Regions from separate parts of the Phascolarctobacterium sp. Marseille-Q4147 genome, predicted to be linked through region 2. Evidence: riboswitches for the same ligand, from Rfam matches in the RefSeq annotation. Region 2 holds a riboswitch; each other region holds the start of a gene.

Region 1 (10,593 bases), 760 kb from region 2:
TGCGCAGCTTCGGCGAACCGTTTAATGTTGTTCCCGGCGTTACCGTAACCTTCCGCGTAGCGGGACACATTCTGGGCTCTGCTTTTGTAGAGATGTCTGTTAACGAAGGCGATAAAAAGACACGCTTGATTTTTACCGGCGATATCGGTCAGCCGAATCAGCCGATTATTGAGGACCCGGCGGCAGCAGGCGGTGCGGATTTTATTATTACGGAATCTACCTATGGTAACCGCATCCACGAAGCTTACGATAAGGAAGGCGAGCTGGCGAATATTATCAACGATACTGTCGAGCGTGGCGGTAACGTTATTATTCCTGCGTTTGCTGTCGGGCGTACGCAGGTACTGCTGTACTATTTCCAAAAGCTGCAGGCAGAAGGCAAAATTCCGGAGATTCCTATTTACGTAGATAGTCCTATGGCCAACAGAGCTACGCAGATTACTATGACGAATCCCGAGGAATATGATGAGGAAGCGCGGGCGCTTTACGCAATGCAGGGACGCAGGCTGGTGTCTATGCATAACTTGCGCTTTACCGCTACGGTGCAGGAATCCATGGCGATTAACGAAATTCCTGGCAGCAAGATTGTTATTTCGGCCAGCGGTATGGCAGATGCCGGACGTATTCTGCATCACCTTAAGCATAATCTGTGGCGTGAGGACAGCAGCATAGTATTTGCCGGCTATCAGGCGGAGGGCACTATCGGACGCAGGCTGATAGAAGGTATTAAGCGCATTAAGATTATGGGCGAGGATATCAGAGTCAACGCCAAAATTTACAATATGAAGGGTTTTTCTGCCCATGCGGATAAGCAGCAGCTGTTAGCTTGGTACAGCAGCATGAAGGAGGTTCCTAAGGCCTTTTTCGTTACGCATGGCGAGCTTGATGCAGCCATGGAGCTGGCAGATTCTTTGGGACGCAATCTGGGAACGGCAACCTACATCCCGCACTTTGGTGACTGCGCCGAAATCCATGGTACCGAGTGGCAGATGCATGAATCCGAAATGGTTCAGGTTGAGCCTGCTGCTATCGACCTGCGTGCTTTCATGCGTGGCATGGAACGCGATTATCTGCTGCAGCGCAGCAAAATCGAACAGATTGTAGCGCGTAACCCGGATAAGGCGGTTATGGTACGCAAGAAGCTGGAAAAGCTGCATAAATATATGGACGATATCCTGAAGGATTTGTAAGAAAAAATGATATACGCTTTGCATAAATAAAAAAATGCACCATTCCTTAACACTCGGGAATGGTGCATTTTAGTTTTAAATTGTTATAGCTTACAGTCTGTTGCTGCTGTTGAGTACGTCACGCATTTTGTGAGCTACCATGTCCTGGATAGCCTGACGAGCGGGTTTCAGGTATTGGCGAGGATCAAAGTCGCCGGGGTTTTCTACCAGATGCTTACGGATAGAAGCAGTCATTGCCAGACGCAGGTCGGTATCAATGTTGATTTTGCAAACGCCGAATTTGCCGGCTTGCAGCAGCATGTCTTCAGGTACGCCTTGAGCGCCGTCCAGCTTGCCGCCGTACTTGTTGCATTCTTCAACAAAGGACGGGATAACGGTAGAAGCACCGTGCAGAACCAGCGGATAACCGGGCAGCATGTTGGTGATTTTTTCCAGACGAGCGAAGTCCAGTTCCGGTTTGCCTTTGAATTTGTAAGCGCCGTGGCTGGTGCCGATAGCGATTGCCAGGCTGTCGCAGCCGGTGCGTTCAACGAATTCTACAGCCTGATCGGGATCGGTGTAGGTAGCGTCCTTGGTGTTAACCTTAACAGCGTCTTCAACGCCTGCCAGTCGGCCAAGCTCTGCCTCAACTACAACGCCTCTTTCGTGTGCGTATTCAACAACACGACGAGTCATTTCGATATTTTCTTCAAAAGGATGCTTGCTGCCGTCAATCATAACGGAGGTGAAGCCGCCGTCGATGCAGGCTTTGCAGATGTCAAAATCTTCGCCGTGGTCCAGATGCAGGCAGATAGGAAGACCGGTATCTTCGATTGCTGCTTCAACCAGTTTCATCAGGTAGATGTGGTTAGCGTATTTGCGGGCGCCGGCACTTACCTGCAGAATCAGCGGGGATTTTTCCTGTTGAGCTGCAGCAACGATACCTTGGATGATTTCCATGTTGTTGACGTTGAAGGCACCAACAGCATAGTGGCCTTCATAAGCTTTTTTGAACATTTCAGTAGATGTAACTAAGGGCATTTGTCTATTCCTCCTTATTCAGGGTAGCCTTACAGCTACTCTGTCTTTACATTAGTATACACTAATTATATCATGGTCTGCTTATTTAGTACAGAAGTTTCTGTAAATCCTCCGGCAAAGCGCGGGTAATTTCTAAAAATACATCGCTTACCGGATGCTTGAAGGCCAAGCGATAGGCATGCAGCGCATGGCGCGCCTGGGGGCCGGGGGTGCCGTAAAGATTGTCGTTTACGAGCGGATGGCCGATGGAAGCAAGATGCACGCGTATTTGGTGCGTGCGTCCGGTGAAAAGACGGACCTTGAGCAGCGTGCAGCTGCTGTAGACTGCCAAAACCTCATAGGCTGTTTTGGCGTATTTGCCGCGCGTGTAGTCAACGCAGCGTTCGATAATGCTACCTTCCTTGCGGGCGATGGGTGCTTCGATAATACCTTCGCTGTTTTCAAAGCGTCCGCAGGCCAGTGCCAGATATTCCTTTTCAACCTGCTGCTGACTAAGCCAATGCTGGACAACAGGCTCCTTGGCGAAAATAACGAGGCCGGAGGTGTTGCGGTCTAAGCGCGACACGGGATGAATACCGGCATCAATGCCGTTGGCTTCATAATATGCCTTTACATAATCGTAGAGCGTTGCGCCTCGCTCGCTGACGGTGGGGTGTACCAGCATGCCTGCAGGCTTATCGATAATCAGCAGAAAATCGTCCTCGTAGGCCAGCATGGATGGCGACAGGATAGCAGCCATCAGTGCAGCTGTTTTTTATCCGGCAGCTCGTCGACTACCTCGATGTTATCGAGCTGAGCCTTCAGCTGGCTGCGGATATTGGACAGATATTCCTTGTACAGCTCCTTTTGTTCTGCCAGTTCCTCCGGGGTCAGACCGGAAGTTTTCTTCTTTTTGGCTAATGCATTTATGCGGTTAATCATTGCATTGATTTCCATAATATTTCTACTCCTTTGTCATAACTAGCTTATTCATTTAATTATACTATTATGTGCGCTTCTTAGCAACTTTCATTGACTACACTTCTGATTTGTGCTATTATGAGGGCGATATTATTAAGCTTTTTTTATCAGAGAGTTATATATATTGCCAAAGCTTGTGGCTTGGGCAATGTAAGTTGAGTATGAGGTGATTAACATGTTCTTGAAAAAAATTGCTTGTGGTCTATTATGTGCGGCTATGCTGGTTGCTGCCGGTTGCGGCGGTGTAGGAACGCAGACAGGCGGTGACAAGGCTTATCTGCAGCTTACCGATGCTGCAGGCAGACAGGTTTCGCTTGCCAAAAAGCCTGAAAGAGTTGTAAGCCTCAGTCCTTCATATTTGAGTATGATTGAGGCTGTCGGCGGTACTGTAGTCGGTCGCGCCAGCTCTAAGGTAGGCAAGATTCCCGAGTCTATGAAGTCTGTGCCGGAGGTAGGCATGGTCTACAATATTAATATGGAAGCACTTGTCGGCCTGAAGCCTGATCTGGTTCTGGCCAGCAAAAATCAGCATGATAAATTTATTCCCATGCTGCAATCCAACAAAATCAACGTAGTGGAGTTTGATACCCAAACCTTTGAGGATGTAAAGGGTACCATCAAAACCTTGGGCGATATTTATGGTACGCAGGATAAGGCGCAAAAGGAAAATGAGCTGCTGGATAAGCAGGTTGCCGCCGTTACCGGCAAGCTGCCTAAGGAAAAGAAGCGTATCGTTATTATGCATGCAACAGCCAGCGCCGTTACTGTAGAAGGCTCGCACAGCATTGCCGGCTGTGTAAGTGATATCCTGGGCTTTGAAAATGTTGCTGCCGCAGCGCTCAAGGGAAAATCCAATAAAACTCCTTACAGCATGGAAACACTGGTAGAGCAGAACCCGGAAATTATCTTTATTACATCTATGGGCAAGCCTGAGGAAATTGAAAACCGTCTGCGTACCGACTTTAAAAATAACCCCGCATGGAACAGTCTGCCGGCTGTAAAAGCAGGCAGAGTATATGTGCTGCCGGAAAAACTGTTTTTGATTAACCCCGGCCTGCGCTATCCGGAGGCTGTAAAGTTTATGGCACAGCAGGTTTATCCGGAGGTCTTTACTAATGGAAAATAAGCAGTCTGTAGAGCAGACGGAGCATTTTGGTATCGGCCGTACTAAATGGCGTATTACTATTCTCGTGATATTTTTGTTCTTGGCAGTATTGGGCAGCTTTTTGAGCTTAACAAAAGGCTCCAGCATTATCAGCATCAAGGAGATTACCGATATTCTGCTTAATCCCGGTGATGATCCGCGCAGTCAGATTATCTGGAACATCCGTATGCCGCGCACCATCGTCGGTGCTTTGGTCGGCATTAACCTGTCGCTTTCCGGTGCGATTCTGCAGGCGATTATGCGTAATCCGCTGGCGGACCCGCATATTATCGGCATCAGCTCCGGCGCAGGCCTGGCAGGTGTTGTGATAATGATTCTGTTCCCGGCGATGGAATACCTGATTACGCCGGTTGCCTTCATCGGTGCGATGCTGGCTGCAGTCTGCATTTATATTCTGGCGTGGAAAAACGGCATCAAGCCGGTGCGTATTATTCTTGCCGGTGTTGCGGTATCTGCCTTTTTGGGTGCAGGCATCAGCGGACTGATGATTTTTTACAGTGACAGAGTGCACGGTGCTTTAATGTGGATGGTAGGCGGTCTTGCCGCACGCAGCTGGCCGCATGTAAATATTATTCTGCCATATGCTGTTATCGGTCTGATTCTGGCGCTTGCCAGTGCCGCTTATCTGAACATCCTGCAGCTGGGCGATGAGATGGCACGCGGCCTTGGCGTCAATGTTGAGGTAACGCGCATTATCCTTACGGCTATTGCGGCTTTGCTCGCAGCCAGTGCTGTCAGCGTTGTCGGACTGCTGGGCTTTGTCGGCCTTGTTGTGCCGCATGCGGCGCGACTGCTGATAGGCAGCGACTACCGCTTTCTGCTGCCTGCCTCCGCACTTTTGGGCATTGCCATTGTTACGCTCAGTGATACCTTTGCGCGTGTAATTTTTGCACCGATTGAACTGCCTGTTGGTATTATTATGGCCTTTTTGGGCGCGCCCTTCTTCTTATTCCTGTTAAGGAGGGAAATCTGATGACACAAAATAATGTAGCGCCCTTTAAAGCTGTTTTAGAGGCAACGCATATTGATATAGCAATTAACAAAAAAACAATCATCCATGATTTGTCGCTGGCAATTCCCGAGGGCAAGATTACTGCTATCATCGGCCCCAACGGCTGCGGTAAAAGTACGACACTGAAGGCGATTGCCCGCATCTTGCCGTGTGCCAAGGGCAGCATCAGCTTCCTGGGGAAGGATATCCATAGCCTGTCGCATCGCGAGTTTGCCCGCTGTCTGGCGATTTTGACGCAGTCACCGGTTGCGCCTACTGATTTGACGGTGCAGGATTTGGTTGAAATGGGACGCTTTCCGCATCGCAGCTTTTTAGGGCGCGGTGATAAGGACGATGCACAGCATGTTGCCTGGGCCTTGGAGCAGACCAATATGACGTCGATGAGCCACCGCCTTCTGCACACGCTGAGCGGCGGCGAGCGTCAGCGCGCCTGGATTGCGATGGCGCTGGCACAAAGACCGCAGGTACTGCTGCTTGACGAGCCTACGACCTATCTTGATATCTGTCACCAGCTGGAGGTTATGCAGCTGCTTGATAAGCTCAACAAGGAGCTGGGACTGACGGTTGTCATGGTTATCCATGATTTGAACCATGCCATTCAGTACGCTGATTATGTTGCCGTTATCAAGGCGGGACGCCTGGTAGTCAGCGGTGAGCCTAAAGAAATTGTTACGTCTAAACTTCTGGCGGACGTGTTCCGCGTGCAGGCGGATGAGTTTGCGTGCAGTAATGGGCTTCCGGCCCTCGTTCCTATTACAGTCTGTCGCTAAACCATTGTCTGCGTCATGGCATATTTTAAATATAAACTCCCGAAAGTATACGCACTTGCGGGAGTTTTTTATTTCTGCAGTACAGATGTGGAAAAAATTTCATAACTCTATTGCCAAAAAAGCTGATTGATGATATACTAATTATGCTATAAATAGTAGATGTTACTATTACGCAGCTTTCAACAGATAAAGAAAGCAAGACAATAAAAACTTAATATGCTTTGAGCAGAAGGAAAACCAGTGCGAATCTGGTACTGTACCGCAACTGTAATGTGAGCCTGGCAGCGCATATCCTCACAAGATGCTGTCCGACGATGAGCTTAGTCAGAGTGCCTATGCCCAAAAGTTTTTTCCGCAAGCTTGCGATGTACAGGTGAAAGGAAGGATGGTAAAACCATCTTTAGTATTCCAGTAGTGCTGCTTGCGTGAGCTAAATTAAGACTGCAGCGTTACCGCCGCAGTTTTTTTATGAAAAAAGAATTCCAAGCTATTTGCCGGTAGCACAGTTAGAGCAAACGCTAAGAGCGTGCAGTATGTAGCAAAGAAGGGTGAAAAATGACTAAGTATCTTATTAACTATTGTCCTATTGATTGGTATGAAGATGAATTGAAGCGTAAGGGGATGACCTTGGCCGGTTTAGTGCAGCAGCTGGGGGTTGACGGTATTGAACAGTTTGTTTACAGAGATCCGGAAGCATTCCCTGATTACAAGGAGCTGACTATTGGCGCACATTTGAATTATTGGCCGTATTGGATGGATTTTTGGCTGCGAAAGGCTAAACGCCTGCAGCAGCAGTTCCGCAGTATCCACGAACGCCAGACATATTTTAAGACAGCCATGAGCTGTGATGAATGGCTGGCTGTTATCCGCCGTAATATCTGCGCTGCCATTTCGCAGAAGCCGGAATATCTGGTGTGGCATGTGGCGGAGGCCGATACCAAAACAATCTTTACCTTTGATTTCCGTTACGATGACCGCGAGGTATTGGCTGCTTCGGCAGATGTTTTTAATGCTGTGGCGGATGAGATTCCTGCCAACGTTACGGTGCTGTTCGAAAATTTGTGGTGGCCCGGTCTGCGCCTGACGGATGCGCGCAAGGTGAAGTTTTTCTTTGAGCGCATTGAGCGCAAAAACGTCGGCATTATGCTTGATACCGGTCACCTGATGAATACAAATCCGCGTCTGCGCACGGAGGCGGAAGCAGCGGATTTTGTCTGCCGCACGGTGGACAAGCTCGGTCCGTATGCTGAGCTGATTAAGGGCGTGCATCTTTCCTGCTCGCTTTCCGGCAAGTATTTGCGCAGCTTTGAACGCAAGGTGCCGGCTAATTGTGATTCGGAGCTTATTTGGCGTCATATTGCGGCGATTGATCGGCATAAGCCTTTTACTACCACGGCAGCCAAACAGATTTTGCAGTGCGTTCAGCCGGAATATGTAAATCATGAGTTGGCATATGAAACTATCGAGGAAATGATTCCGCTGATGCAGCAGCAGCTTTCTGTTGCCAGATAAGCGGCGGCCTGAGTGCGTCAAGCTATAACGAAAAATATCATAAAAAATTAATCCCCTACATAAGCAGAGGCTTGTGCAGGGGATTTTTCGTTACAATGTTTATTTTTCAAAGGTGCCTTTGACAAGCGCTTCGCCCGCTGCTACCATGATTTGGCCTTTGGCGATTACTGTATCTACGTCATAGCTGTCGCTGTAAATAATCAGATCGGCGTCACTGTCGGCCTGCAGGCAGCCCTTTTGCGGATACAGACCGTTGGCCTGCGCCGGATTGCTGCTGACAACCTTTGCCACAACCTCCGTGGGAACGCCTGCAAGCAGAGCATCCTTAACTTCCTCCTGGAAGGAATCCGGCGAAACGGCAAGCTGCTTTTGGCTGCCGTCGGGAAGTGTTACGCTCATGCAGCCGTTGGCATCCGAGCTCATGGTTACTTTGTCCATCGGCACGCCTTCTTCATAAAGAATTTTGATGGCGTCACTGGGCTTGACGCAGGCGGGGAAGCCGTCCTGCTCCCTGATGCCGGAGGTGATATCTACATAACCGCCTAAGCGGGCAAATTCCTTGGCCTGTTCAAAAAGATGGAAGGCACGGTTGACGTGGGTGGGGATAAAATGGCGGGCGGGGATTTCCGTTTCGCGTACAATCGCCAGCAGGACATCCATGCCACGCTTGCCAACGCCCATGTGGAACTGCACAACACCGGCCTTGCCGGAAAGCATACCGCCCAGGCGAGCCTGCGTAAGCACCTTTTCCAGCTCCTCGCGAGTAGGCTGCGAGCTTCTGTGATCGGATAAGGCAACCTCGCCGATGCCAAGGCATTCGTTAATCAGGATGATGTCGCGGCGCACATCACCGGTCATGTTATGCAGGGGGATTTCGTAAGAGCCGGTGAGCATGTACGCGGTGATGCCTTCGTGCGTCAGGCCTCTGGCCTTCGCCAGCAGGCTTTCGTTGTGTCTGGAGGTGCCGTCTGTACCTAAAACGCCTACTACGGTAGTAATGCCAACCTTTGTCAGCTCGCTGAGGTTGATTTCCGGAGTACGGCTATAGGGACCGGATTCACCGCCGCCGCCGATAATATGCACGTGCTGGTCAACATAACCGGGGACTACCTTGCGCTTTTGGGCGTCAAGAATTTGGCAGTCTAAGCCTTGCGGTGCTGCAAGCTGTTGGCCTATTTTGGCGATTTTGTCGTTGATGATCAGGAGGTCGACAATTCCGAGGGGCTGCGGAGCGTATACGTCCGCGTTTTTAATGAGTAAGCATTTCATGTGAGGATTCTCCGTTTCTGAAAAATTATTTATGCTTTAATTATACACTGAATTGTTGAAAATGGTATATGAGGCAAGAAAGTTTTCGGGGTTTAATGGTATAATAGAGGTAGTAAATGGCTGAAACGCTTGCAGGAGCTTGATGAGGCATAAAAACATACCCTTTCTCCCCAAAATTCCCCCTCGCCCTACCCGAATTCACGCATTCGGGTGGGGCGCTTTGCTTATTTTCACGCTAAAATATAATCAGGAAAACAACTGCCCGTAACGCAGACGGCAGGAAGTGGAGGGATGGATATGCAAAAGAAATTATTCTTAAGCGCAGCGCTTGGACTGGCAATATTTGCCAACACTGCCTTTGCCGAAGTTAACACAGATTATTTGGCCAACGAGCTCAGGTCTTATCCCGGCTGGCCGCTGGAGGTATATTGCAACGCAACGGATGTTAATGTCAGAACACAGCCTAATACCGATTGTGATGTTATCACCATGCTGCAAAGGGGAGATAAATTTTATGTAAGCATGGTTGTAGATGTAGTAAACAGTGAATACAAATGGCTTCTTGGTACTACTGAAAAGGGCCATGTTGGTTTTATGGCAAGCAAATATCTTGATACAACCCCGAAAGCTGCCAGCGCAGCAGGACGCTTTAATGCTGCCCTGGAAGCCGATTGGATTATGGATCCGAAAATTTTTGCTTCGAACGCCTATTACCTGGGGCGTGTGGAAAAGAATACTGATGACACTATCTCCTATGCCGATAAAAAGATGCAGGTCGGACCGCGTCTGTTCTATATAGATTCAGCGAGAAACAAAGTGAATGAAGTGAAGGTTAATAAACTTCATGGCAGCATGGCAGGCTATGCTGTCGGTCAGCAGCTTGACACAGACAGGCAGATTGACCTGGACGGTTACCTGAAAATGAATGGCTGGGAGGATGATCCTATGGGTGTTGGTATATCGGATACGCATCATATGATCGGTTGGGTAAAATATGCATACAACGCAAGGGGGCAAAAATGCCTGCATAAGAGCTTTTATGTGAAGTTGGATTCTCGTGATGTGATAGCAGAAATTATTTACTGTGAGAGTGATGTTCATTTAGCGAACTGACGGATGAAGCAATTTGGGCTGCAACATCTTTTGACAGGAGGTGGCGTAATGAAGCGGAAGCTGTTTAAGAACATGTGCCTGGCAATGCTTCTGGCGGCGTTTGCCGGCTATGGCACAGAGCAAAATGCCGTATTACCGCAGATGGATTTGCCTAAGGCGGAGGCCGCTGCCAAAGCAGCGCCGGCCTATGAGCAGGAATATGCAAAGGTTGTAGACAGCGTTTATGAATTTATCGCTGAAGGTACGAGTGATAACCTGCCGGAGCAGGGAAGAACAGGCATCTGGGAGGTGCGGGATTTCGCCAAGCGGGAGGCGGCCCTGCAGCAGCTTGGCTATACGCTGCAGGATATCAGCGGCGACGGTGTTCCGGAGCTGCTTATCGGTTGGATTAGCCAAAAACGCGGCGCGGGGCATTACGGTAAGGAGATTTATGCGATTTACACCTTTGCGGACGGCAGAGTGAAATACGTTGCGGAGGGCTGGAGCCGTAGCAGTCTGCAGCTTATGGCAAATGACAATCTGGTGACACGAGGCGGCACCGGCATTTCGCATCAGGTGCTTGCTGTGGAGCATTTGCAGCCT
Region 2 (10,593 bases):
CACACTGCGAATTCTGCAACAGCACCTATGAATATACTCAGGATGAAATCAAGCACCTGTTGGAAGAAAAGGAAAAGCAGGCACAGCTGGAGGCTGCTAAACAAAACGTCAAATAACAAAACTTTTCTTGACAAAAGAAACTTTTGTTTGTATAATAAAAGCAGTGAATCGATTAAATTTAAATTTATATATTAGGAGGCAGGCAGATGGACGCAGATAAAAAGAAAGCCTTAGACATGGCGATGCACCAGATTGAAAAGGATTTTGGTAAGGGCAGCATTATGATGCTGGGCGAAGCAAGTGCCAAAATGAATATAGAGGTTATCCCTACAGGCGCTTTATCCCTGGATATTGCTCTTGGTGTCGGCGGTATTCCGCGCGGACGCGTTATTGAGATTTACGGTCCCGAGTCTTCCGGTAAAACTACCGTTGCTTTGCATATGATTGCCGAAGCTCAGAAGATGGGCGGCTATGCGGCATTTATCGATGCGGAGCATGCACTGGATCCGGAATATGCCCGTCATCTGGGTGTAGATATTGACGATCTGCTGATTTCTCAGCCGGATAACGGCGAACAGGCTTTGGAAATTGCTGACGCACTGGTACGCAGCGGCGCTATCGATATTATCGTTATCGACTCCGTTGCAGCATTGGTTCCGCGTGCGGAAATCGAAGGCGAAATGGGTGATTCCCACGTAGGCCTGCAGGCACGTCTGATGAGCCAGGCTCTGCGTAAGCTGACAGGTCTGATTTCCAAATCCAAATGTGCTACTATTTTCATCAACCAGATTCGTGAAAAGGTCGGCGTTATGTTCGGTAATCCGGAAACCACTACCGGTGGACGCGCACTGAAATTCTACTCTACCGTTCGTATGGATGTACGTCGTATCGACACTCTGAAGAACGGCAATGATGTTATCGGCAGCCGTACCCGCGTGAAGGTTGTCAAGAACAAGGTAGCACCTCCGTTCAGACAGGCTGAGTTCGATATTATGTATGGCAAGGGCATTTCTCATGAGGGTTGCCTTGTTGATTTGGGCGCAGACCTTGATATTATCAACAAGAGCGGTGCCTGGTATTCCTACGGTGATATCCGTTTAGGTCAGGGCAAGGAAAAGGTTAAAGACTTTTTGCGTGAGAATCCGGAAATTGCCCAAGAAATCGAAGCTAAAATCCGCGCAGTGACGATTGCCAAGAGCGATAATAAGGAAGCAGCTGAGGAGCCGTTGCAGGATGTGGAGTCGATCTTTAAGGAATAAGAAAAAGGAAGAAGGCTTTACCGGCGCGCAGCAGGTTTATGACTGCGCGCTGGATTTATTGTCTTACCGTGATTACAGTCATAAGGATATGGTGGAGCGCTTGCAGCGCAAGGGCGCAACTAAGGCACAGGCGCTGGAGGCGGTGGCCAAGCTGGAGGATTACGGTCTGCTGAACGAGGAGCGTTACGCCCAAAGGGTGTACGAAGCATGGCTTGCAAAACGCTATTACGGCAGACAGCATCTGCAGCTGGAGCTGATCAAGCGCGGCATACGCGCGGACGTGGCAGCGGAAATTATGGAACGCTTTACGCCTGACATTGAAGAAGTGCAGGCGGAGAATGCGGCGCAGCTTTTCGTGCAGCGCAATCAGCGTAAGCTAACAGCAGAAACAGATAACAAAAAAATATATGCGGCTGCGGGACGCTTTATGGCGGCTCGCGGCTTTTCAGCAAGATATGTGCACATTATATTGGGTAAATTGCATTTTTCAGACAATATGTAGCGGTTAAACTTGACAATTTTGTTAAATATAATCTATAATGTAGTTATCCAATCGTGTTAATATCAACGATTTTCACGAGGCGACGCGTAAAGCGGTTGCCTTATTTTTTGCCCTATTTCAGAATAGATAATACATATTTTATTATAGATTCAACGGAATAAGGACATCTATAGCAGACGCAAACAGGCGCCTGCTGTTACTATGCAAAAAAATCTTGGAAAAATCTACATTTAGGAGGTGAGGACGATTTTAGAAATTATCGGTACAGCTGTTGTAGTTGGTCTGGCCGGCGGTGCAGTAGGTTATCTGGTTCGCAAAAATGTTGCCGAAGGTAAAATTGCTACTGCAGAAGAGCAGGCTATCCGTATTGTACAGGATGCGGAGCAGACCGGCGAAGCAAAACGCAAAGAAATCATGATGGAGGCTAAAGAAGAAATCCATCGTCTGCGTTCCGAAATGGAGCGTGAAAATAAAGACAGACGTAACGACCTGCAGCGTCAGGAGCGTCGTCTGCTGCAAAAAGAAGAAAATCTGGACCGTAAAATCGAATCCTTCGAACGCAAAGAAGAAAAGCTAGCTTCTAAGGAACAGCGTCTGAACGCTGCTCAGGAGAAGGCTGATGCTATGTTGGAAAAACGTCAGGTTGAACTGGAGCGTATTTCCGGACTGACCAGTGACGAAGCAAAGCAAGAGCTGCTGCAATCCCTCGAGGAGGAGGTTAAGCATGAATCTGCTATGATGGTTAAGGATCTGGAGCAACAGGCTAAGGATGAGGCTGACCGCAAGGCAAGAGAAATTATCTCTCTGGCAATTCAGCGTTGTGCAGCAGACCATGTAGCGGAAACCACCGTTTCCGTAGTAGGCCTGCCTAACGATGAAATGAAGGGCCGCATTATCGGTCGTGAAGGCCGTAACATCCGCACTCTGGAAACCCTTACCGGCATCGATCTGATTATCGATGATACTCCGGAGGCTGTTATTATTTCCGGTTTCGATCCGGTACGCCGTGAGGTTGCCCGTATCGCCCTGGAAAAATTGATTAATGACGGCCGTATTCATCCGTCCCGCATTGAGGAAATGGTTGAAAAGGCACAAAAAGAGGTTGAGCAGAAGATTAAGGAAGCCGGCGAACAGGCTACCTTTGCTGTCGGTGTGCATGGCCTGCATCCCGAACTGATTAAGCTGCTGGGCCGCCTGAAATATCGTACCAGCTACGGTCAGAATGTCCTGAACCATTCTGTTGAGGTTGCTAACCTGGCAGGTGTAATGGCTTCTGAGCTCGGTGTTGACGTTGTTCTGGCTAAACGTGCCGGCCTGCTGCATGATATCGGCAAGGCTATTGACCATGAAATGGAAGGCTCTCACGTTGAAATCGGCGGCGAAATTGCCAAGAAGTTCCGTGAGTCCGACCTGATTGTCAATGCTATTCTGGCGCATCATGGTGACTGCGAGCCTAAGAGTGTTGAAGCTGTTCTGGTATCTGCCGCTGACGCAGTATCTGCTGCCCGTCCGGGTGCAAGACGCGAAACTCTGGAAAGCTACCTGAAGCGCTTAACTCGATTGGAAGAAATTTCTGAGTCCTTTGAGGGCGTTGAAAAATGCTATGCCGTACAGGCTGGCCGCGAAATCCGCATTATGGTTAAGCCGGATGTTATCGATGATGCTTCCGCTGTGCTTCTGGCACGCGATATCTCCAAGAAGATTGAAGCTGAAATGGAATATCCCGGTCAAATCAAGGTTGTTATCATCCGTGAAACCCGTGCTGTTGATTACGCAAAATAACGAGATTCCTGAAAGAGCTGCTTAGGCAGCTCTTTTTTTGCGCCTTAGCAGGATTATAGGAATTGCTGTCGAATATATATACTTGGAATTTTTTTGACAGGTGCGCTGGTTGAGACCGGTGCTGAAAAGGGAATGCCGGTGAGAATCCGGAGCAGTCCCGCTACTGTAAGCGGAGCCCAGGCAATTATGTCACTGACGCAAGTTGGGAAGGCGCTGAGGGCGATGAAGCTAAGCCAGGAGACCTGCCTGTTACGAAGCTTGGAGCCTACGGGAGATAGGCTGGCTTTGGTATGCGTAAATATAGAATTTTTGGCTGCAGCTGCATTTTGTGAATCTCCCGCAAGGGAGCTTTTTTCATATATGCTTAAAATGAAAAGCATGCAGCTTACAAAAACGAAGGGAGGTTGAAATATGCCTGGAAAAATTATTATGGTTACCGGCGGAGCCCGCAGCGGCAAAAGCGAATTTGCAGAACGCTATGTATTGCATTATTCTCCCAAATGCGATTACGTTGCTACAGCAGAAATCTTGGATGAGGAAATGGCGGAGCGCGTGCGTCTGCACCGTCAGCGTCGTGATGCGCGTTGGATTAATCACGAAGCGCCTTATCATGCCGAGCGCACGCTTGAAGCGCTGTCAGCGGAAACAGGAGCGGTTCTGTTTGACTGCCTGACTGTTTATATGTGTAACCTGCTTTACGGCAAGGATGCGCCGGAGGGTGAATTCCTGGAGCGTTGTCAGGTAGTATTTGACGAAATTGACAAGGTGCTGGCAGCAGCACGAAATTGCGGTAAAATCGTTGTCTTTGTTACGAACGAGGTGGGCAGCGGCATTGTGCCGGATAATCAGATGGCGCGTGAATACCGTGACCTTGCCGGTTGGGTTAACCAACGCGTGGCAGATGCGGCTGATCATGTGTATTATTGTGTGGCAGGTCAGGCCGTAGACGTAAAAAAATTGGCTTTTAAATTTGAGGATGAAGGAGAATAACGACTGATATGGAGAAAATCATAATACCTGCTCTGGATGAAGAACGTATGCAAGAAGTGCGGGCAGGCTACGCTAAGATAGACAAGCCGGCAGCCAACTTGGGCAAGCTGGAGGATATGGTTGTAGGCCTTGCAGGCATGATTGGCAAGGATTTACCGGATAAATTAAAGACGGCGATGGTTCTGATGTGCGGTGACCACGGTATTGCGAAATACGGCGTCAGCGCTTATCCGCAGGAGGTTACGCGCCAGATGATTAACGGTTATATGCGCGGCACCGCCGGTGCTACCGTGCTGGCTCGTCATGCGCACGCCGATGTTTTCGTCTGCGATGTAGGCACTGCCTTTGATTTGAGCGATTTGCCCAAGGTTTATCAGAAAAAGGTAGCCTGGGGAACCAATGACTTCACCCAGGGACCGGCGATGACGCGCGAGCAGGCCGAAAAGGCTATTGCCGTTGGCATCGAGATGGCTGATATGTGCATCGACCAAGGCTATAATATGCTTTATACAGGCGAAATGGGCATCGGCAATACAACCTCTACCTCTGCTATTGCCAGCGCCTTTTTAGGCTTGGACCCGCAGCTGACTGTCGGCCGTGGCAGCGGTATTAATGACGAACGCATGAAGATTAAACGTCAGGTTGTTATCGACGGCCTGGCAAAAAATATGCCGCAGCAGGGCGATGCAATGGATATTCTCTGCAAGGTCGGCGGCTATGATCATGCAGGTCTGGCCGGTGTAATTATCGGCGCAGCCCGTCGCCGCGTACCGACAATGGTTGACGGTGTTAATGCTACGGCTGCAGCACTGCTGGCCTACGGCCTCTATCCGCAGTGCCGCGATTATATGCTCTGCTCGCATCTGAGCAGCGATATTTCTCATAAGAAAATGCTGGAGCTGCTGCAGCTTTCGCCGATTGTGGATGCCGGTATGCGCCTGGGCGAGGGCACCGGTGCTTCTCTGGCTATTGTTGTGCTGCAGGCAGCGATGGACGTGTATAATCATTTAAGCAGGTGATGTGATGCGTGATTTTGTAACTTGTCTGGAATTTTTGACCAGAATCCGCTTTTCCAACCGCACGGACTGGCATGATGACGATTTCAGCCGCAGCGTGCCGTACTTCCCTTTGGTCGGTCTGGTAATGGGCGTTTTTATGGGTGCGGTAAATTACGGACTGTATTATCTGCACACCCCTGATTTAATGCGTGCGGTGATGCTGGTGCTGGCGGAGCTGATTATTATCGGCGCGCTGATGTATGACGGCTTTATGGATACCTCCGACGGTGTTTTCAGCGCCCGTGACCGTGAGCGTATGCTGGAAATCATGAAGGACAGCCACGTAGGTTCCAACGCCGTTATCGCGCTGGTCTGCCTCGTGCTGCTGAAGGTGGCTGCCTATACTACGCTGCCACCGGTAAAATTATCTTTTGCTCTGGTGGCTGTTTTTGTAGCAACGCGCACCTTTATGGTTACCTACATCGTCAACTACAAGTATGCACGCAAAACCGGTATCGGTCATATGTTTAAGGCTTATGCCAAGCCGATGTACACCTATATTGCCTTTGCACTTTGCCTGGCGCTTGTCGCAGCCTGCGGTTTGCCGTATCTGTATACGGCAATAGCGGCCTTCGTTATCTGCCAGGGCATTGCGCATTTCCTCAGCGGTCAGTTGGGCGGTCTTACCGGTGATACCTACGGCTTTTTGACGGAATGCGGCGTGGTGGTTTACCTGATGCTCGCAACCTATATAATCTGATATATTTCCCCGGCAATATTTTGCCGAATTCTAAAGAGACAGAAAGGAAAAATGCTATGCATATAGAAGAAATAATCCAAAAGATTGTGCCTGCGGACAAAGGCTGCATGAAGCTGGCGCAGACACGCTTTGATAATCTGATAAAGCCGGTCGGCAGTCTGGCCAAGCTGGAAGAAATGACCTCGCGCTATTGCGGTATCAAGGGCATTTATGAAAAAGAGGATTTAGATTATCCTAAACGCGATTTACTGGTATGGTGCGGTATCGAAGAGGCTGCTCAGGCCGAAAAAATTATGCACGCCAAATGGCCGGTGAACGTGCTGGCTGCAGAAACCGGTGCGAAGGCTGTGGCTCTGCTCGTAACCTCGGAGGAGGAGGCTGACGCTCTGGAGGAGGGCGCTGCCCTGGTGCAGGAGCTGGTACACGAGAAGGGACTGGAGCTGTTGGGCTTCGGCTGCCTTTCCAATCCTGATAATGAGATGGTACGCACCGCTATGGCCGGCGCTCTGCTGCAGGCTGCAGCAATGAAGGTGCCGGTAATGCTGGACGGCGTTGCTGTCTGCAAGGCTGCCAAAAAGGCAGCGGATATGGCACCTGCCGTGCTCGATTACTGCTTTGCCGGTCATGTTTCCGCAGAGCCGGGTGCAGAAGAATGCCTGCAGGAGCTGGGACTTACGGCGCCGCTGCGCCTGAATATTCCCGACGGCGCCGGTGAGGGTGCTGCTGTCTGCTTTACGCTGTTCAATGCCGGCATCAAGGCCTACAAGGAAATGGAAACCTTTGAGGAAGCAGGCGTGCATGCGGAGATGAAGGAATTTTCCTTGGCAGAGCAATCTAAAAAAGGAGCGAAGGCTTAATGGGTAAAATTTATTTAATTCGTCACGGTGAAACGGACAGCAACAAGGGACACCGCTTTCAGGGACGCATCAACATGCCGTTGAATGCCAAAGGTCTGGAGCAGTCCGAGAAGCTGGCTGCCTATATGCAGCATCTGCCGGTTGACAAGATTTACTGCAGCTCCATGCTGCGTGCCTGCATGACGGCAGCACCGCTGGCTATGAGCAAAAATATGTCCTACCAGCCGTTGGATTTGCTGCAGGAGGTAAGCTTCGGTGCCTGGGAGGGCCTGGAATATGCGGAAATCAGCCGCCGCTGGCCTAAGGAGATGGATGATTTCCTGACGCGTCCGGGCGAATGGATTCCGCCGCAGGGCGAAAGCTTTCATGATGCAGCGCGTCGCTGTCAGGCGGCTTTTGATTATATCTTCGAGCGTGAAGGTCACGAGAAGAATATCGCGATTGTATCGCATGGTGGTATTATCCGCGTGCAGCTGTGCCTGCTTCTAGGCATACCGCTGAACAATCTGTGGAAGCTGAGTGTGCATAATGTTTCTGTCAGCACGCTGAATGACTGGCAGGGCAATATTATTGCCGAAACCATCAATGATGCTCACTTTGCCAGAGAGCAGGGAAGCTCTGTAAACTGGCTGCATAAATAAAAATTAAAGATTGAAAACCGCGCAGACGTAAAAAGCTGTCGCGGTTTTTCTTTAAAGCGGCGAAAAAAGACGGTCATAGTTTTTGCTGTAAACTTATCGGTGCCGCACCATTATTTTACAAGCAAGCTTTTACCGTGAGCACTGTTAATAAGCGGATTTGAGCATATATTGAGAAATGAAAAGTTTCTTATTAAAGAATTTACGCATTTTTGATAAACTAAGATTGACTTTTACAGGCGCTTACTATATACTGTAAGTGGTGTATCTCAGTGGTCCGTTTAAGTTCCTAACTTCTTCTATCATAGATGACATGGGGAAGCCAAGGTAAACATCTTAATGCGTTCTTTGGGGTATGTTCTATCTATGATTAGGAGTGATTAAACAATGAAAGAAGACAAGACTTTAACCTGCTGCGAGTGCGGCAACGAATTCGTATTCACCGCTTCCGAGCAAGAGTTCTACGCAGAAAAGGGCTTCACTAACGAACCGCGCCGTTGCCCGGCTTGCCGTCAAGCTCGCAAACAACGCATGGGCGTACAAAACGATCGTCCGCAACGCGAAATGTTCCCCGCAGTTTGCGCTGAATGCGGTAAAGAGACCATGGTACCGTTCAAACCCAGCGATCGTCCGGTTTACTGCCGCGAATGCTTCAACGCACGTAAACACTAATTAGACGCTTGAAGTAACAAATTCAGGTACAGCTTAGGCTGTACCTGTTTTTTATTAGCTGATCATAGAAAAAACGAAAGTTATTTTACATAAAAGTGCTTATATGCTATACTTTTTACAATATAAATTATTCGAAGCAAGGGAGCTTTATGGCACGTATTATAGACAGTGATTTTCTGCACCGCGCGCTGCAGCATTTTTATGGCTACAGCAGCTTTCGCACAGGGCAGGAAGAAATTATAAGTGAAATATTACACGGACAGCCTGTTTTGGCAGTGTTGCCTACGGGTGCAGGCAAGAGTATCTGCTTTCAGCTGCCTTCGCTGCTGCTGAAGGGCGTGACGCTGGTTATCTCGCCGCTGATATCGTTGATGAAGGACCAGGCGGAGGCACTGACGGCCCGCGGTATTCCGGCAGCTTATCTGGACAGCAGCATGAGCAGCAATGAGTACGGCAGAGTGCTGCATGCCGCGCTCAACAAGCAGTGCAAGTTTTTGTACGTAGCGCCGGAGCGACTGGTCAACCAGCAGTTTATTGATTTTGCCCGCCAGGCTTATATTACGATGGTGGCGGTGGATGAGGCGCACTGCGTATCGCAGTGGGGACACAGCTTCCGCAAGGAATATTATAATATCCCCGATTTTATTCAGGCCTTGCCGACGAAGCCGCTGGTGGCAGCCTTTACTGCTACGGCTACGCCGGATGTGCGCCGCGATATTATCAAACGTTTGGGCATTCCGGAGGCAAAAATTGTAGTGACGGGCTTTGACAGGCCTAACCTGCATTTTGCCGTGCAGCGCACGCAGGACAAGGAGCGCTCGCTGCTGGAGTTTATGCGTAAGCATAAAAAGGATTGCGGCGTAGTTTACTGTGCTACGCGCAACAAGGTGGAAAGCGTGACGCAGCTTTTGCGGCGCCAGGGCTTCAGTGCCTTGCGCTATCACGCGGGCCTGACGCCGGAGGAGCGGCGCGAAAATCAGAATGCTTTCGTCGGCGGCAGCGTGCCGCTGATTGTGGCAACCAATGCTTTCGGTATGGGCATTGATAAGCCGGATGTACGCTTTGTGGTGCATTACAATATGCCCAAGGATATCGAAAGCTACTATCAGGAGGCAGGACGCGCAGGGCGTGACGGCCTGCCTGCGGAATGTCTGCTGCTTTATGACAAGGCGGATATTGCGGTCAACACCTATCTTATCGGCCACGACCAGCCGGATTTGACCTGGAAGGAGCACGAGCTGCAGCTGCTGAGCAAAATGACCAACTACTGCAATACGTCCATGTGCCTGCGCAAGGTACTGCTGGAATATTTCGGAGAAAAAACAACGTCGCAGTGCAACAATTGCGGCAACTGCGACGTGAATAAGAACGCTTCGTGGCGTAAGTTTTTGAAGTTTTAATTTTTAATCGATATCAATAGTATTGCCTGGTTTTACAATGAGTACCTTGCTGTCGGTTTCGTCCTCAACGGCAGCCTTGAAGGCTTCAACGTCCTGAGCGATGGGCGGCCAGGTGTTGTAGTGTACGGGGATAACGTATTTTGCCTGCAGCAGCTTGCAAGCGATAAGCGCATCATTGGGGTCCATGGTGAAGTTGCCGCCGATGGGAAGCACTGCGTATTCGAAGGCGTTGAGCTTGGGCAGCAGCTGCATATCGCTGAAGAGTGCGGTGTCACCGGCGAAGTACAGCTTAGTGCCGTAGAAATCAATGACGATACCGCAGGCGTGACCGCCGGGAACGCCGCTGCCGTGGAAGGCCAGCGTCAGGCGTACCTTGCCGAAGGGAAACTTAAAGGTGCCGCCAAGATGCATAGCGTGCGCTTTGCAGCCGGCTTCCTGCGCCAGACCGCAGATTTCGGCAGTAGAGATGATGGTAGCGTCACAATTTTTGGCGATTTCAAAGGCACTGCCCAAATGGTCGAAGTGGCCGTGGCTGACGAAAATATAATCAACCTTAATGTCTTTGGCGGTAAGTCCTTCCGGATTATCGTCCAGATACGGGTCGAAGATAATAGCGGAATTATTTTTTTCAAAAATAAAGCAGGCATGGTTGATGAAATGGAATTTTGCGGACATAATTTTCCCTCCTTAATTTGACAAGCTGATTGCTACTTCATATTAAATAAGATAGCGCTT
Region 3 (10,593 bases), 340 kb from region 2:
TTCTGACTGATAGGGAATACTTGGGACTGACAATACCGTTTATGCTGTCGACAATGACGCAGCCTTTAATGGGTGCGGTGAATACGGCAGTTATGGGACAGCTTCCGGATCCTAAATATATTGCAGCAGTTTCTCTTGGAGCTATCTTGTTCAACAATTTATATTGGTTATTTGGTTTTTTACGTGTGAGTACTACCGGTTATGCGGCACAGGCCTTTGGCGCTGCCGATAAAAGACTTGGTATGCTCGCATTTTTTAAGCCTTTGGTTCTGGCAATGCTGATAAGTGCCTGCTGCATTTTGTTTCAAAAGCCGATTTTAGAACTGTATCTGGCCATGATTGGTGCTGCACCGGAGGTCAACGAGCTGTGCCGTGATTATTATTACATCCTTATCTGGGGGGCACCGCTGGTTTTTGGTAATTATGTGGCCCTTGGTTGGCTCATGGGGCAGACGCGGGTGCGGGCGAGTGTGTTTATGCAGGTTTCCATGAACGTGCTGAACATGGCGCTGAGTATCTGGTTTGTTTTTTGGCTGCATATGGATATTACGGGCGTGGCTTTTGCTACTTTGCTAAGTCAGCTTTACGGCGGTATTTTGAGCATAGTACTGATGTACTATTACGGTGATTTTGATTACAAGGAGCTGCCTTGGAGCGAGCTGCTGGATTGGCGTGAGTTTATCGGCATGCTGCAGGTGAATGTCAACCTGATGATTCGTACTGCCTGCCTGTTGACCGTAAACAACATTATTGCGGCAGTCGGAGCTTCCTTCGGTACTGTGGTGCTGGCAGCCAACGCTGTGCTGCTGCAGCTTAAGGATATTATGAGCTACCTGATTGACGGTATGGCGAACGGCGCGGCGATTTTCAGCGGCCGTGCGGTAGGTGCAAAGAACGGCAAGCTGTTTGCAGCTACCATAAAAATGACCTTCAAATGGCTGGTAGTGCTGGCTGCTATCCTGATGCTCGGCTATCACTTGAGCAATGAGTTCTTTATCCGCCTGTTTACCAATATCGAAGAGGTTGTAGCGATGGCTATGACCTACAATGTGTTTGTTTTATTCTATCCTGTTTGCGCCGGTATCGGCATGGTGCTTTACGGAGTTTTCTGCGGAGCTACCAAAACCGCACCGGTACGCAACATGATGCTGATGGCACTCTTGGTATTCTACCTTTTGCAGTGGCAGCTGGTGCCGCTTTGGGGCAACAGCGGACTGTGGCTGGCCTTGCTGGGCTTCATGTTGTCGCAGTCAATAATACTTTTATTCTATTTGTCTTCTTTGAGAAGAGAGTTTGCATAAGCAACACCTTTGTAACAAATTTGTTGCAAATAATGAGAATTAGTGTTATTATAAATTTATAAGTGTTAGCTTATTTCTTTTTGCCGATATAAAGACCTTTTACAAATCTATACTCTTCTGAGGTGCCTGCCTATGCAGGTAATAATCGGAATACGGTGCAAATCCGTAGCGGTCAAGCCACTGTGATGCCGCAAGGCTAAGTCAGGTTGATTTCCTCAGTTGATATATTCCTGCTAGCGACGGAAATATATATATAATTACAATTGTGCACATTGTAAGTATGTATCCTTTCTGCGCTCATTTTGCAGGAAGGGTAATTTTTTTGATGGAGATGATGTGCTTTGACGAAAAAGCAGCTTCTGTCCCGACTGGGGCAGATCATCCTTGTTCTGCTTGGTATCAGCTTTATTACCTTTGCTTTGGTAATGCTGGCCCCTGGCGATGTAGCTCGCCAGATGATTGCAGGTAACGAGGATATTATTGTAAGTCAGGCCGAAATTGATGCACTGCGTGCAGAATTAGGTCTGGACAAGCCCTTCTTCTTCCAGTATCTGGATTGGTTGGGTCGTGCGCTGCATGGCAACCTCGGTTTCTCCTTTATGGCTAAAAAGCCTGTTGTTGAGGAGCTGTTCGAGCGTTTGCCCGGTACTATCCTATTGTCTCTGGCTTCCCTTGCAATGATGTTGGTGGTATCTATTCCTGCCGGCATTTATTCTGCAGTTAAGCGCGGTGGCTGGTTTGACTATATAGTACGCAGCTTTACTTTCCTTGGCGTATCAATGCCGGGCTTCTGGGTTGGCTTGATGCTGCTGTGGATTTTTGGTCTGCAACTTGACCTGTTGCCTATTGTCGGCGGTACGATTGGTGTTGACACGATTATCCTGCCTGCGGCAACGTTGGCCTTTGCAATGTCTTCCAAGTACACACGTCAGGTGCGTGCTGCTATTCTGGAAGAGCTGCATCAGGACTATGTTGTCGGTGCACGCGCGCGTGGTATGAGTGAAAGCCATATTCTGTGGAAAGAGGTTCTTCCGAACGCTCTGCTGCCGCTGATTACGCTTTTAGGTCTGTCTTTAGGTAACCTTCTGGGTGGTGCTGCGGTTATCGAGATTGTTTTCCAATGGCCCGGCCTTGGCCGTCTGGCAATTGAAGCAATTACCTACCGTGATTTCCAGCTGGTACAAGGTGTTGTTGTGTGGATTGCGTTGATGTATATGGTTATCAATCTCATTGTTGATATCTCTTATAACTATCTTGATCCGCGTCTGAGAAAGGTAAGGTAAGAGCAGATGGAAACAATTATTAATGGTTTAAAAACCAACCGTGCTTTTGCCGTAACCTCAGTTCTGGTATTGGTGCTGATTGCTATTGCTTTTGCGGCACCTGTTCTTGCACCGTATGATCCGACTCATGCAACAATGCAGGATGCTTTCATGGCACCGGGCGGAAGTCATCTGTTCGGCACAGATAAGCTGGGCCGTGACTGCTTAAGCCGTGTGCTTTATGGTGCGCGTGCTTCCCTGAGCGGTGTATTGTTCCTGGTAGCCAGCGTATTTATCGTTGGTACTTCTATGGGTGTTATTTCCGGTTATTTCGGCGGTAAGGTTGATATGGTTATCATGCGTATTTCTGATATGATGATTTCCTTCCCTGGTATGATTCTGGCTATCGCTGTTGCCGGTATTATGGGTGGCAGCCTTGTCAACGCCGTAATCGCGCTGACGATTGTAAGCTGGACAAAATATGCGCGTTTATCCCGCAGCCTTGTACTGCAGATTAAACGTCGTGACTATGTAGAAGCAGCAATCGTTAACGGCGGTACCTCGCCTCATATTCTGTGGGTACATATCCTGCCCAATATTTTGCCGATGATGGTTATTACCGCAGCAGCAGATATCGGTGCTCTGATGATGGAGCTTGCAGGTCTGTCCTTCCTGGGCTTCGGCAGCCAACCGCCTGCTCCTGAATGGGGCCTGATGCTGAATGAAGGTCGTCAGCAGCTGCAGACTGCACCGTGGCTGATGTTCTTCCCCGGTTTGGCAATCTTTGTTACCGTTATGATTTTCAACCTTTGGGGCGATAATCTGCGTGATGTGCTTGACCCGCGTAATGACGTACAGGATTAATTATTTTTGCCTTAGTTTTTGATATCCGGCAGAAGTCTGCCGGGTTAAATGAGTATATGAAATGGAGAGATGACTAATGAAAAAAATGTTTAAAGCTACCGCAGCAGCGGCTATGATCGGTTTACTGGCATTTGCAGCAGCAGGCTGTGGCGGCGACAAAAAAGCTGAGCACAAGGAAGTTGTAAAATTTGGTGTTACCAACTTCGCTGACTCCCTGGAAACCACCGATAACTACTTTGGCTGGATTGTAATGCGTTACGGCCTGGGCGAATGCCTGGTTAAATTCGATAAAAAAATGAATGCTGTTCCTTGGCTGGCTGATAAATGGACCGTTTCTGATGATAAGCTGACCTGGACCTTCCACATCAACGATAAGGCTTGCTTCTCCAACGGCACCAAACTGACTGGTGAGCTGGCAGCAGCTTCTATCCAACGTACCTTTGAAAAAGCAGCTCGTGCAAAATCCATGTTCGAATATGAATCCATCAAGGGTGAAGGCCAGAACGTAATCATCAAAACCAAAAAACCGGTACCGACTCTGCCCGGTATGCTTGGTGACCCTCTGTTCATTATCGTTGATACTCAAACCATTAAAGACCGTGATACCGCAAAACAAGGCGCTATCTGCACCGGTCCTTATACAGTAAAATCCTACAGCAAAGCTAAAGCTGAAATGGTTAGAAACGAAAAATACTGGGATGGCGCAGTTCCGTTCAAAGAGGTTGATATCCTGACCATCGACGATCCTAACACCCGTGCTATGGCTCTGCAAAAAGGTGAAATCGACTTCGCTATTAACATTGCAGCAGGCGACCTGCAGCTGTTCAAAGACAAAAATAAATACAACATCTCCAATATCGCTTCCCTGCGTGACGTACTTGCTCGTCTGAATGTACGTCCGGATAAACCGTTGGGTGATATCAAAGTCCGTGAAGCTCTGCTGCGTTCTCTGGATCGTGTAACCTACAACAAGGTTCTGCTGAAAGACACCTTCGTTCCCGGTGGTCCGTATCTGCCTCCTTCTGTTGACTACGGTTATGATGAACTGTACAAATACGATAAAAACCAATACAATGTTGAAAGCGCTAAAAAGCTGCTTGCTGAAGCTGGCTGGAAAGATACCAACGGCGACGGCTTTGTTGATAAAGACGGCAAAAACCTGGAACTGAACTTCGTATTCTACAGCGGCCGTGCTGAGCTGCCTCTGTATGCAGAAGCTACCCAGGCTGATGCTAAGAAAGTCGGCATTAAAGTTAACCTGAAGAACGTTGACTACAACGTACTGGATGGTATCGGCCGTAAAGGTGATTATGACCTGCTGATTTCCAACGTACTGACTCTGCAGGCCGGCGATCCTGAAGTATTCATGAACATGTACCTCAAGACCGGTCAAGAACAGAACGGTTCTGGCTACAGCAATCCGAAATTTGATGCTCTGTCCGATAAACTGGGCGTAGAATTTGACCCGGCTAAACGTCGTGAGCTGGTTATCGAAATGCAAAAGGTTATCCTCGACGATGCAGCTTCCCTGGTATTTGGTCATCCGCAAACCAACATGGTTTCCAACAAGTCTATTGCTAACGCAGAAATCCTGCCTTGCGATTACTACTGGCTGACCAAAGATATCAAATCTGCTAACTAATAATTTACAAAGAAGGTAACGCTTAATGCTACTTGAAGTAAAAGATTTAGACATCAGCTACGGTGACAAGCTCACCGTAACCGGTGCCAGCTTAGAATTGGATAAAGGCGAGATTATGTCCATCGTTGGCGAGTCCGGCAGTGGCAAAACTACCGTTATCCGCGCTATTATGGGTTGCCTGCCCGGTGCTGGCCGCGTTAGCCGCGGCAGCATCATCTTTGACGGCAAGGATGTATTGCAAAATACTCCCGATGAATGGCGCAAAATGTATGGCAGTGAGATGTCCATGATTTTCCAGGACAGTGGCAACATGATTAATCCTATCCGCCGCATCGGCCAGCAGTTCATTGACTATGTTCAGGCTCACCAGCCGGACAAGTCCAAGGACCAGGCTTATAAGATGTGCTGCGATATGCTGACTAACGTGCGCCTGCCGAACCCGGAAAATATCATGAACAGCTATCCGTTTGAGCTGTCCGGTGGTATGCGTCAGCGTGTAGGTATTGCTATGGCTATGATTTTCAGCCCGAAAATCCTTCTGGCCGACGAACCTACCAGTGCGTTGGACGTAACTACTCAGGCTCAGATTATCCGCCAGATTGTTGATATCCGTAACGAATATGGCGTTGCCGTTATCATGGTTACACATAACCTGGGCGTTGCTTCCTATGTATCCAACAAGCTGATGGTTATGAAGGGCGGTCATGTTGTGGAATATGGCAAGCGTGAGGACGTTATTGCTAATCCGCAGGATGAATATACAAAACAGCTGCTGAAGGCAGTTCCGGTCATAGGAGGTAAGACATATTATGAGCAATAATGAAAAACCGGCCTATGAGCGTAATAAACTGGTACTGGAAATTAACCATCTTACCAAAAAATTCGCAGTTGATGGCGGCAAGTTCCTGACTGCCTGCAACGATATCAACCTGCGTGCCTATGAAGGCCGTACCCTGGGCATCATCGGTGAATCCGGCTGTGGCAAGAGTACCCTGGTGCGTACTCTGCTGCGTATTCACCCTGCTACCAGCGGTGAAGCTATTTTCGAAGGTCATGATCTGATGAAATCTAACGGTGAGCAGCTGCGTCAGGACAGAAAGAACATCCAGATGGTGTTCCAGGATCCTACTGCTGCTTTCAACCCGAAGATGCTCGTTAAGGATATTCTCACCGAGCCTTTGAAAAACTTCGGCCTGATTAAAAACAGCGAGGTAGACGCCAAAGCAGCAGAGCTACTGGAAATGGTTGAACTGCCTGCTGAATTTAAGGATCGCTATCCGCACAGCATGTCCGGCGGTCAGCGTCAGCGTCTGGGCATTGCCCGCGCTTTGGCACTGGAACCGAAGATTATTGTCTGCGACGAAGCAACCAGTGCATTGGACGTTTCCGTACAGGAAAAAATCTGCGAGCTGCTGTGCCGCATTCAAAAAGAAAAAAATATTACCTATCTGTTCATTGCCCATGACCTTGGTCTGGTAGATTTGATGTGCCATCAGGTTGCGGTAATGTACTTGGGTAACGTTGTAGAATGGCTGGAGCACGGACGTATTGCAGAAAGCTGCAAGCATCCGTACACCAAGGCACTTATGGGTGCTGTATTTAAGGTAGATTTCAAACCGGGCGAAAAGATTGAGCCGTTGGAAGGCGAAATCCCGAGTCCGCTGGACCTGCCGCCTGGATGCCCCTTTGCCAGCCGCTGCGAGCACTGCACCGAGCATTGCGTGCAGGTTAAGCCTGAGCTGAAAGAGGTTGAGCACGGCCATTGGGTTGCTTGTCACTTGTTTGACTAATGCAGTCCTGAAGCGATATGCACAAGTATAGAGCTTCTCTTTAAAGTAATTTTCTCCATCAATTTTTATAGTGGGTACAGCGAATGCTGTACCCATTTTTTTCTTAGGAATTTTTATCACTAATTTTACGAGTGAGTATTGACTCATACGTTATTTATGTTATAATATAAGTATCAAAGAATTTACTGAAAGGTGCTGTCACCTTTCCTATTATTTTTTACATAATATATGAATGAATACTCATATGAGTAGTGAGACAACCTGAAAAGAAAGGTGGTAGATATAATGAAGCAAGATTTAGAGGATATCCGTAACGGTGCCGGTGATGTAAGAGCTTTCAGACACATCGACGGTCATATTAACAGCGTAGAAGATTACAGCAAGCATCCGGAAGGCTGCACCTGCGGTCACTGCGGCAAGGACCATGATCACAAAACTATGGGACATGTGCCCAAGCATACTCATGGTGATGCCTGCGGTTGCGGACACGATCATGAACATGACCATGAAGAACATTCCCATGAGCATGGAGATGATTGCTGCTGTGGTAATGAACATGAGCATAATCACGGACATGAGCATGAAGAACACGCTCACGCACACGGCGACGAATGTGGCTGCGGACATGATCACGGCCATGAGCACGCTCATGCACACGGTGACGAATGCGGTTGCGGACACGACCACGGACATGAACACGAGCATGAACATTCCCACGCACATGGTGACGAATGCGGTTGCGGACATGACCATGAGCACGAACATGCACACGCTCACGCACATGGCGACGAATGCGGTTGCGGACACGACCACGGCCATGAACACGAACATTCTCATGCACATGGCGACGAGTGCAGTTGCGGTCACGACCACGGCCATGAACATTCTCATGTATACGGACATCACGTGCCCGGTCATCCTGATAATTGCGAATGCGAAATCTGCCATCCGCATGAGGAATACTGCGATGTATGCGGCGAAAGCCTGGCTAATTGCACCTGCCGTATGCCGGATGCCGACAAGGTAAAACGTGTATATATTCTGCAAAACCTTGGCTGTGCTAACTGCGCTGCCAAGATGGAATATAAAATCAAAGAGCTGCCGGGCGTAACCTATGCCAACGTAAGCTTTGCTACCAAGCAGCTGCGTCTCAGCGCTGCTGACCACGAAGCTTTGCTGCCGGAAATTCAGAAAATCTGTACCTCCATTGAATCCGACGTAGTGGTAGTACCGCGTGACCGCCGTCCGCAATTAGGCGGCAAGAGCAGAGTATATCTGGTGCAGAATCTGGACTGCGCTAACTGCGGTGCCAAGATTGAACGTGCGCTGAACGCTATGCCTGAGATTGATGAAGCTACCCTGACCTTTACTACGAAAAAGCTGCGCGTAAGTGCTAAAAATTACAACGGTCTGCTGGAGAAAATGCAGGCTGTAACCGATAAGGTAGAAGAGGGCGTTGTGCTGCTGGAGGCTGAAAGCAAGCCTTCTCTGGCTCCCGAGCTGGAGGAACGCAAAAAATCCGGCGGTATCTTCTCCGAGCTGAGTGAAAAGCAGACAATTATCGAAATTGTACTGGGCGGTGCAGTATTCATCATCACCGAATGGCTGGGACTGGTACCGGAAGCGTACCATATGTACTTCCTTATTTTTGCCTATATTCTGCTTGGCGGACGCATTGTGCTGACTGCCTTGAAGAATATTGCTAAAGGTAATGTGTTTGACGAAAACTTCCTCATGACCGTTGCAACACTGGGTGCGTTTGCTATTCAGGCTTGGGAAGAGGCTGTTGGTGTTATGTTCTTCTATCGCGTGGGCGAATATTTTGAGCAACGTGCGGTAGAAAAGAGCCGTGGCCAGATTATGGATGCTGTTGACCTGCGTCCGGAGGTTGTCAACCTGCTGGTAGGCGAAGATATGAAGGTTATTCCTGCCGCTGACGCACACGTAGGCGACATTCTGCTGGTGCGCGTAGGCGACCGTATTCCTCTGGATGGCGTTGTTATCGACGGCGAAAGTCTGGTAGATACCTCTCCGGTAACCGGCGAGCCTGTGCCTGTAAAACGCAAATATGGCGATGAGGTTGTTTCCGGTTGTGTAAACACCTCCGGTATGCTGAAAATCCGTGTAGAAAAGGTTTTGGAAGAATCCATGGTAACCCGCATTCTGGACAGCGTGGAGAACGCTGCTGCCAGCAAGCCGACCATCGACCGCTTCATTACCCGCTTCGCACGTGTCTATACTCCGTTTGTTGTTGCTGCCGCAGTACTGACTGCTGTGATCCCGTCCCTGATTACCGGCGACTGGAATAAATGGATTTACACTGCGCTGACCTTCCTCGTTATCAGCTGTCCCTGCGCACTGGTACTGAGCGTGCCGCTGGCCTTCTTCTCCGGCATCGGCGCCGGCTCCAAGTACGGCATTCTCTTTAAGGGCGGCGTTGCTATGGAGGCTTTGAAAAACATTGCTGCCGTAGTTATGGATAAAACCGGTACCGTTACCAAGGGTAACTTCGTACTGCAGAAGGTTAATGCTGCCGAAGGCATGAAAGCTGACGAGCTGCTGCGCCTGTGCGCAAGTGCAGAGCTTGTTTCTACCCACCCGATTGCCGTAAGCATCGTAGAGGCTGCCAAGGCTAAAAAGCTGGAGCTGGTACGCCCCGATAAATTTGAAGAAATTGCCGGTGAAGGCCTGGTTGCGTACTTTGGCGCACGTAAGGTTCTGTGTGGCAACACCAAGCTGCTGCAGCGCTTTAATGTTGAATACGGCGGCTATACTCCTACCGAAAGCGGCAGTGAGGTGCTTGTTGCCGACAATGGCTTATACATGGGCCAGCTGCTGATTAACGATACTCTGAAGGAAGATGCCAAGGAAGCAATTGCTTCTTTGAAGGCACAAGGCCTGGTAACCGCTATGCTCACCGGCGATGCGCAGAAGGAAGCGCAGGCTGTGGCCAAGGCAGCAGGTATTGATGAGGTACGCGCTCAGCTGCTGCCGCAGGATAAGCTCAGCGAGCTGAACATGCTGCGCAACAAGTACGGCCCTGTTATGTTCGTTGGTGACGGCATTAACGATGCGCCTGTACTGGCTGGTGCGGATGCCGGCGCTGCTATGGGCAGCGGTGCAGATGCAGCGATTGAGGCTGCCGATGTTGTCTTCATGAATTCCGAAGTGAAGGCCATTCCGCAGGCGATTGCGATTGCGCGTGCAACCGGTGCGATTGCCTGGCAGAACGTAATTTTCGCTCTGACTGTTAAGGTTATCATAATGATTGCAGGTCTCATGGGCTATGCTTCTATGTGGGCGGCAGTCTTTGCGGATACCGGTGTATCTTTGCTGTGCGTGCTGAATTCTATCCGTATTCTCTACAAAAAGATATAATAAAAAGCTATAGCTAATATGTTGATTTGGTTTACGTCGGCTGACTATAAGGTCAGCCGATATTTTTTGTAAACATAACAGCATAAGCTAACTAATTTTGTAAATTAGCGTAGGATTTTACAAAAAATGCTTGACAAAAATTTATAGCTGACGTAAACTTTCAATAGTAGTTAGGAATACCTAACTACTAAAAAAATCGTGTCAAGTTAGTATCTGCTAACAAATTCTTTGGAGGGAATTATGATGCCTTTATTAATGGCCCGTCGCGGCGAGACTAACAAAATCAGCGCTGTTCGCGGCAAGGATGAAATCAAACGCTTTCTGGCTAACCTGGGCTTTGTAGAAGGCTCAGCTGT

Evidence for each region. Region 2 has a riboswitch for cobalamin ahead of cobU (bifunctional adenosylcobinamide kinase/adenosylcobinamide-phosphate guanylyltransferase). Riboswitches for the same ligand answer to the same signal wherever they lie in the genome.
Region 1: another riboswitch for cobalamin. It lies ahead of KAH19_RS08520 (TIM barrel protein); the one in region 2 lies ahead of cobU (bifunctional adenosylcobinamide kinase/adenosylcobinamide-phosphate guanylyltransferase).
Region 3: another riboswitch for cobalamin. It lies ahead of nikB (nickel ABC transporter permease); the one in region 2 lies ahead of cobU (bifunctional adenosylcobinamide kinase/adenosylcobinamide-phosphate guanylyltransferase).

Annotation. Positions count from the first base shown of each region.
Region 1 covers NZ_CP072874.1:1,822,490-1,833,082, forward strand. Annotated here, with positions in the region: gene KAH19_RS08485 (MBL fold metallo-hydrolase RNA specificity domain-containing protein) at 1-1,190, shown strand, start outside; gene fba (class II fructose-1,6-bisphosphate aldolase) at 1,281-2,210, opposite strand; gene KAH19_RS08495 (RluA family pseudouridine synthase) at 2,296-2,949, opposite strand; gene KAH19_RS08500 (DUF896 domain-containing protein) at 2,949-3,146, opposite strand; gene KAH19_RS08505 (ABC transporter substrate-binding protein) at 3,346-4,296, shown strand; gene KAH19_RS08510 (iron ABC transporter permease) at 4,286-5,308, shown strand; gene KAH19_RS08515 (ABC transporter ATP-binding protein) at 5,308-6,117, shown strand; cobalamin riboswitch at 6,317-6,469, shown strand; gene KAH19_RS08520 (TIM barrel protein) at 6,673-7,629, shown strand; gene iadA (beta-aspartyl-peptidase) at 7,729-8,898, opposite strand; gene KAH19_RS08530 (SH3 domain-containing protein) at 9,196-10,011, shown strand; gene KAH19_RS08535 (hypothetical protein) at 10,060-10,593, shown strand, end outside.
Region 2 covers NZ_CP072874.1:194,583-205,175, reverse strand. Annotated here, with positions in the region: gene hslO (Hsp33 family molecular chaperone HslO) at 1-116, shown strand, start outside; gene recA (recombinase RecA) at 207-1,259, shown strand; gene KAH19_RS00870 (regulatory protein RecX) at 1,234-1,761, shown strand; gene rny (ribonuclease Y) at 1,999-3,543, shown strand; cobalamin riboswitch at 3,625-3,808, shown strand; gene cobU (bifunctional adenosylcobinamide kinase/adenosylcobinamide-phosphate guanylyltransferase) at 3,955-4,533, shown strand; gene cobT (nicotinate-nucleotide--dimethylbenzimidazole phosphoribosyltransferase) at 4,542-5,552, shown strand; gene cobS (adenosylcobinamide-GDP ribazoletransferase) at 5,557-6,291, shown strand; gene KAH19_RS00845 (nicotinate-nucleotide--dimethylbenzimidazole phosphoribosyltransferase) at 6,348-7,148, shown strand; gene KAH19_RS00840 (histidine phosphatase family protein) at 7,148-7,789, shown strand; gene KAH19_RS00835 (zinc-ribbon domain containing protein) at 8,174-8,458, shown strand; gene KAH19_RS00830 (ATP-dependent DNA helicase RecQ) at 8,608-9,858, shown strand; gene KAH19_RS00825 (metal-dependent hydrolase) at 9,862-10,533, opposite strand.
Region 3 covers NZ_CP072874.1:532,930-543,522, reverse strand. Annotated here, with positions in the region: gene KAH19_RS02510 (MATE family efflux transporter) at 1-1,301, shown strand, start outside; adenosylcobalamin (AdoCbl) riboswitch at 1,426-1,557, shown strand; gene nikB (nickel ABC transporter permease) at 1,643-2,584, shown strand; gene nikC (nickel transporter permease) at 2,591-3,427, shown strand; gene KAH19_RS02495 (ABC transporter substrate-binding protein) at 3,504-5,069, shown strand; gene KAH19_RS02490 (ABC transporter ATP-binding protein) at 5,095-5,889, shown strand; gene KAH19_RS02485 (ABC transporter ATP-binding protein) at 5,879-6,859, shown strand; gene KAH19_RS02480 (heavy metal translocating P-type ATPase) at 7,865-10,237, shown strand; gene KAH19_RS02475 (FeoA family protein) at 10,481-10,593, shown strand, end outside.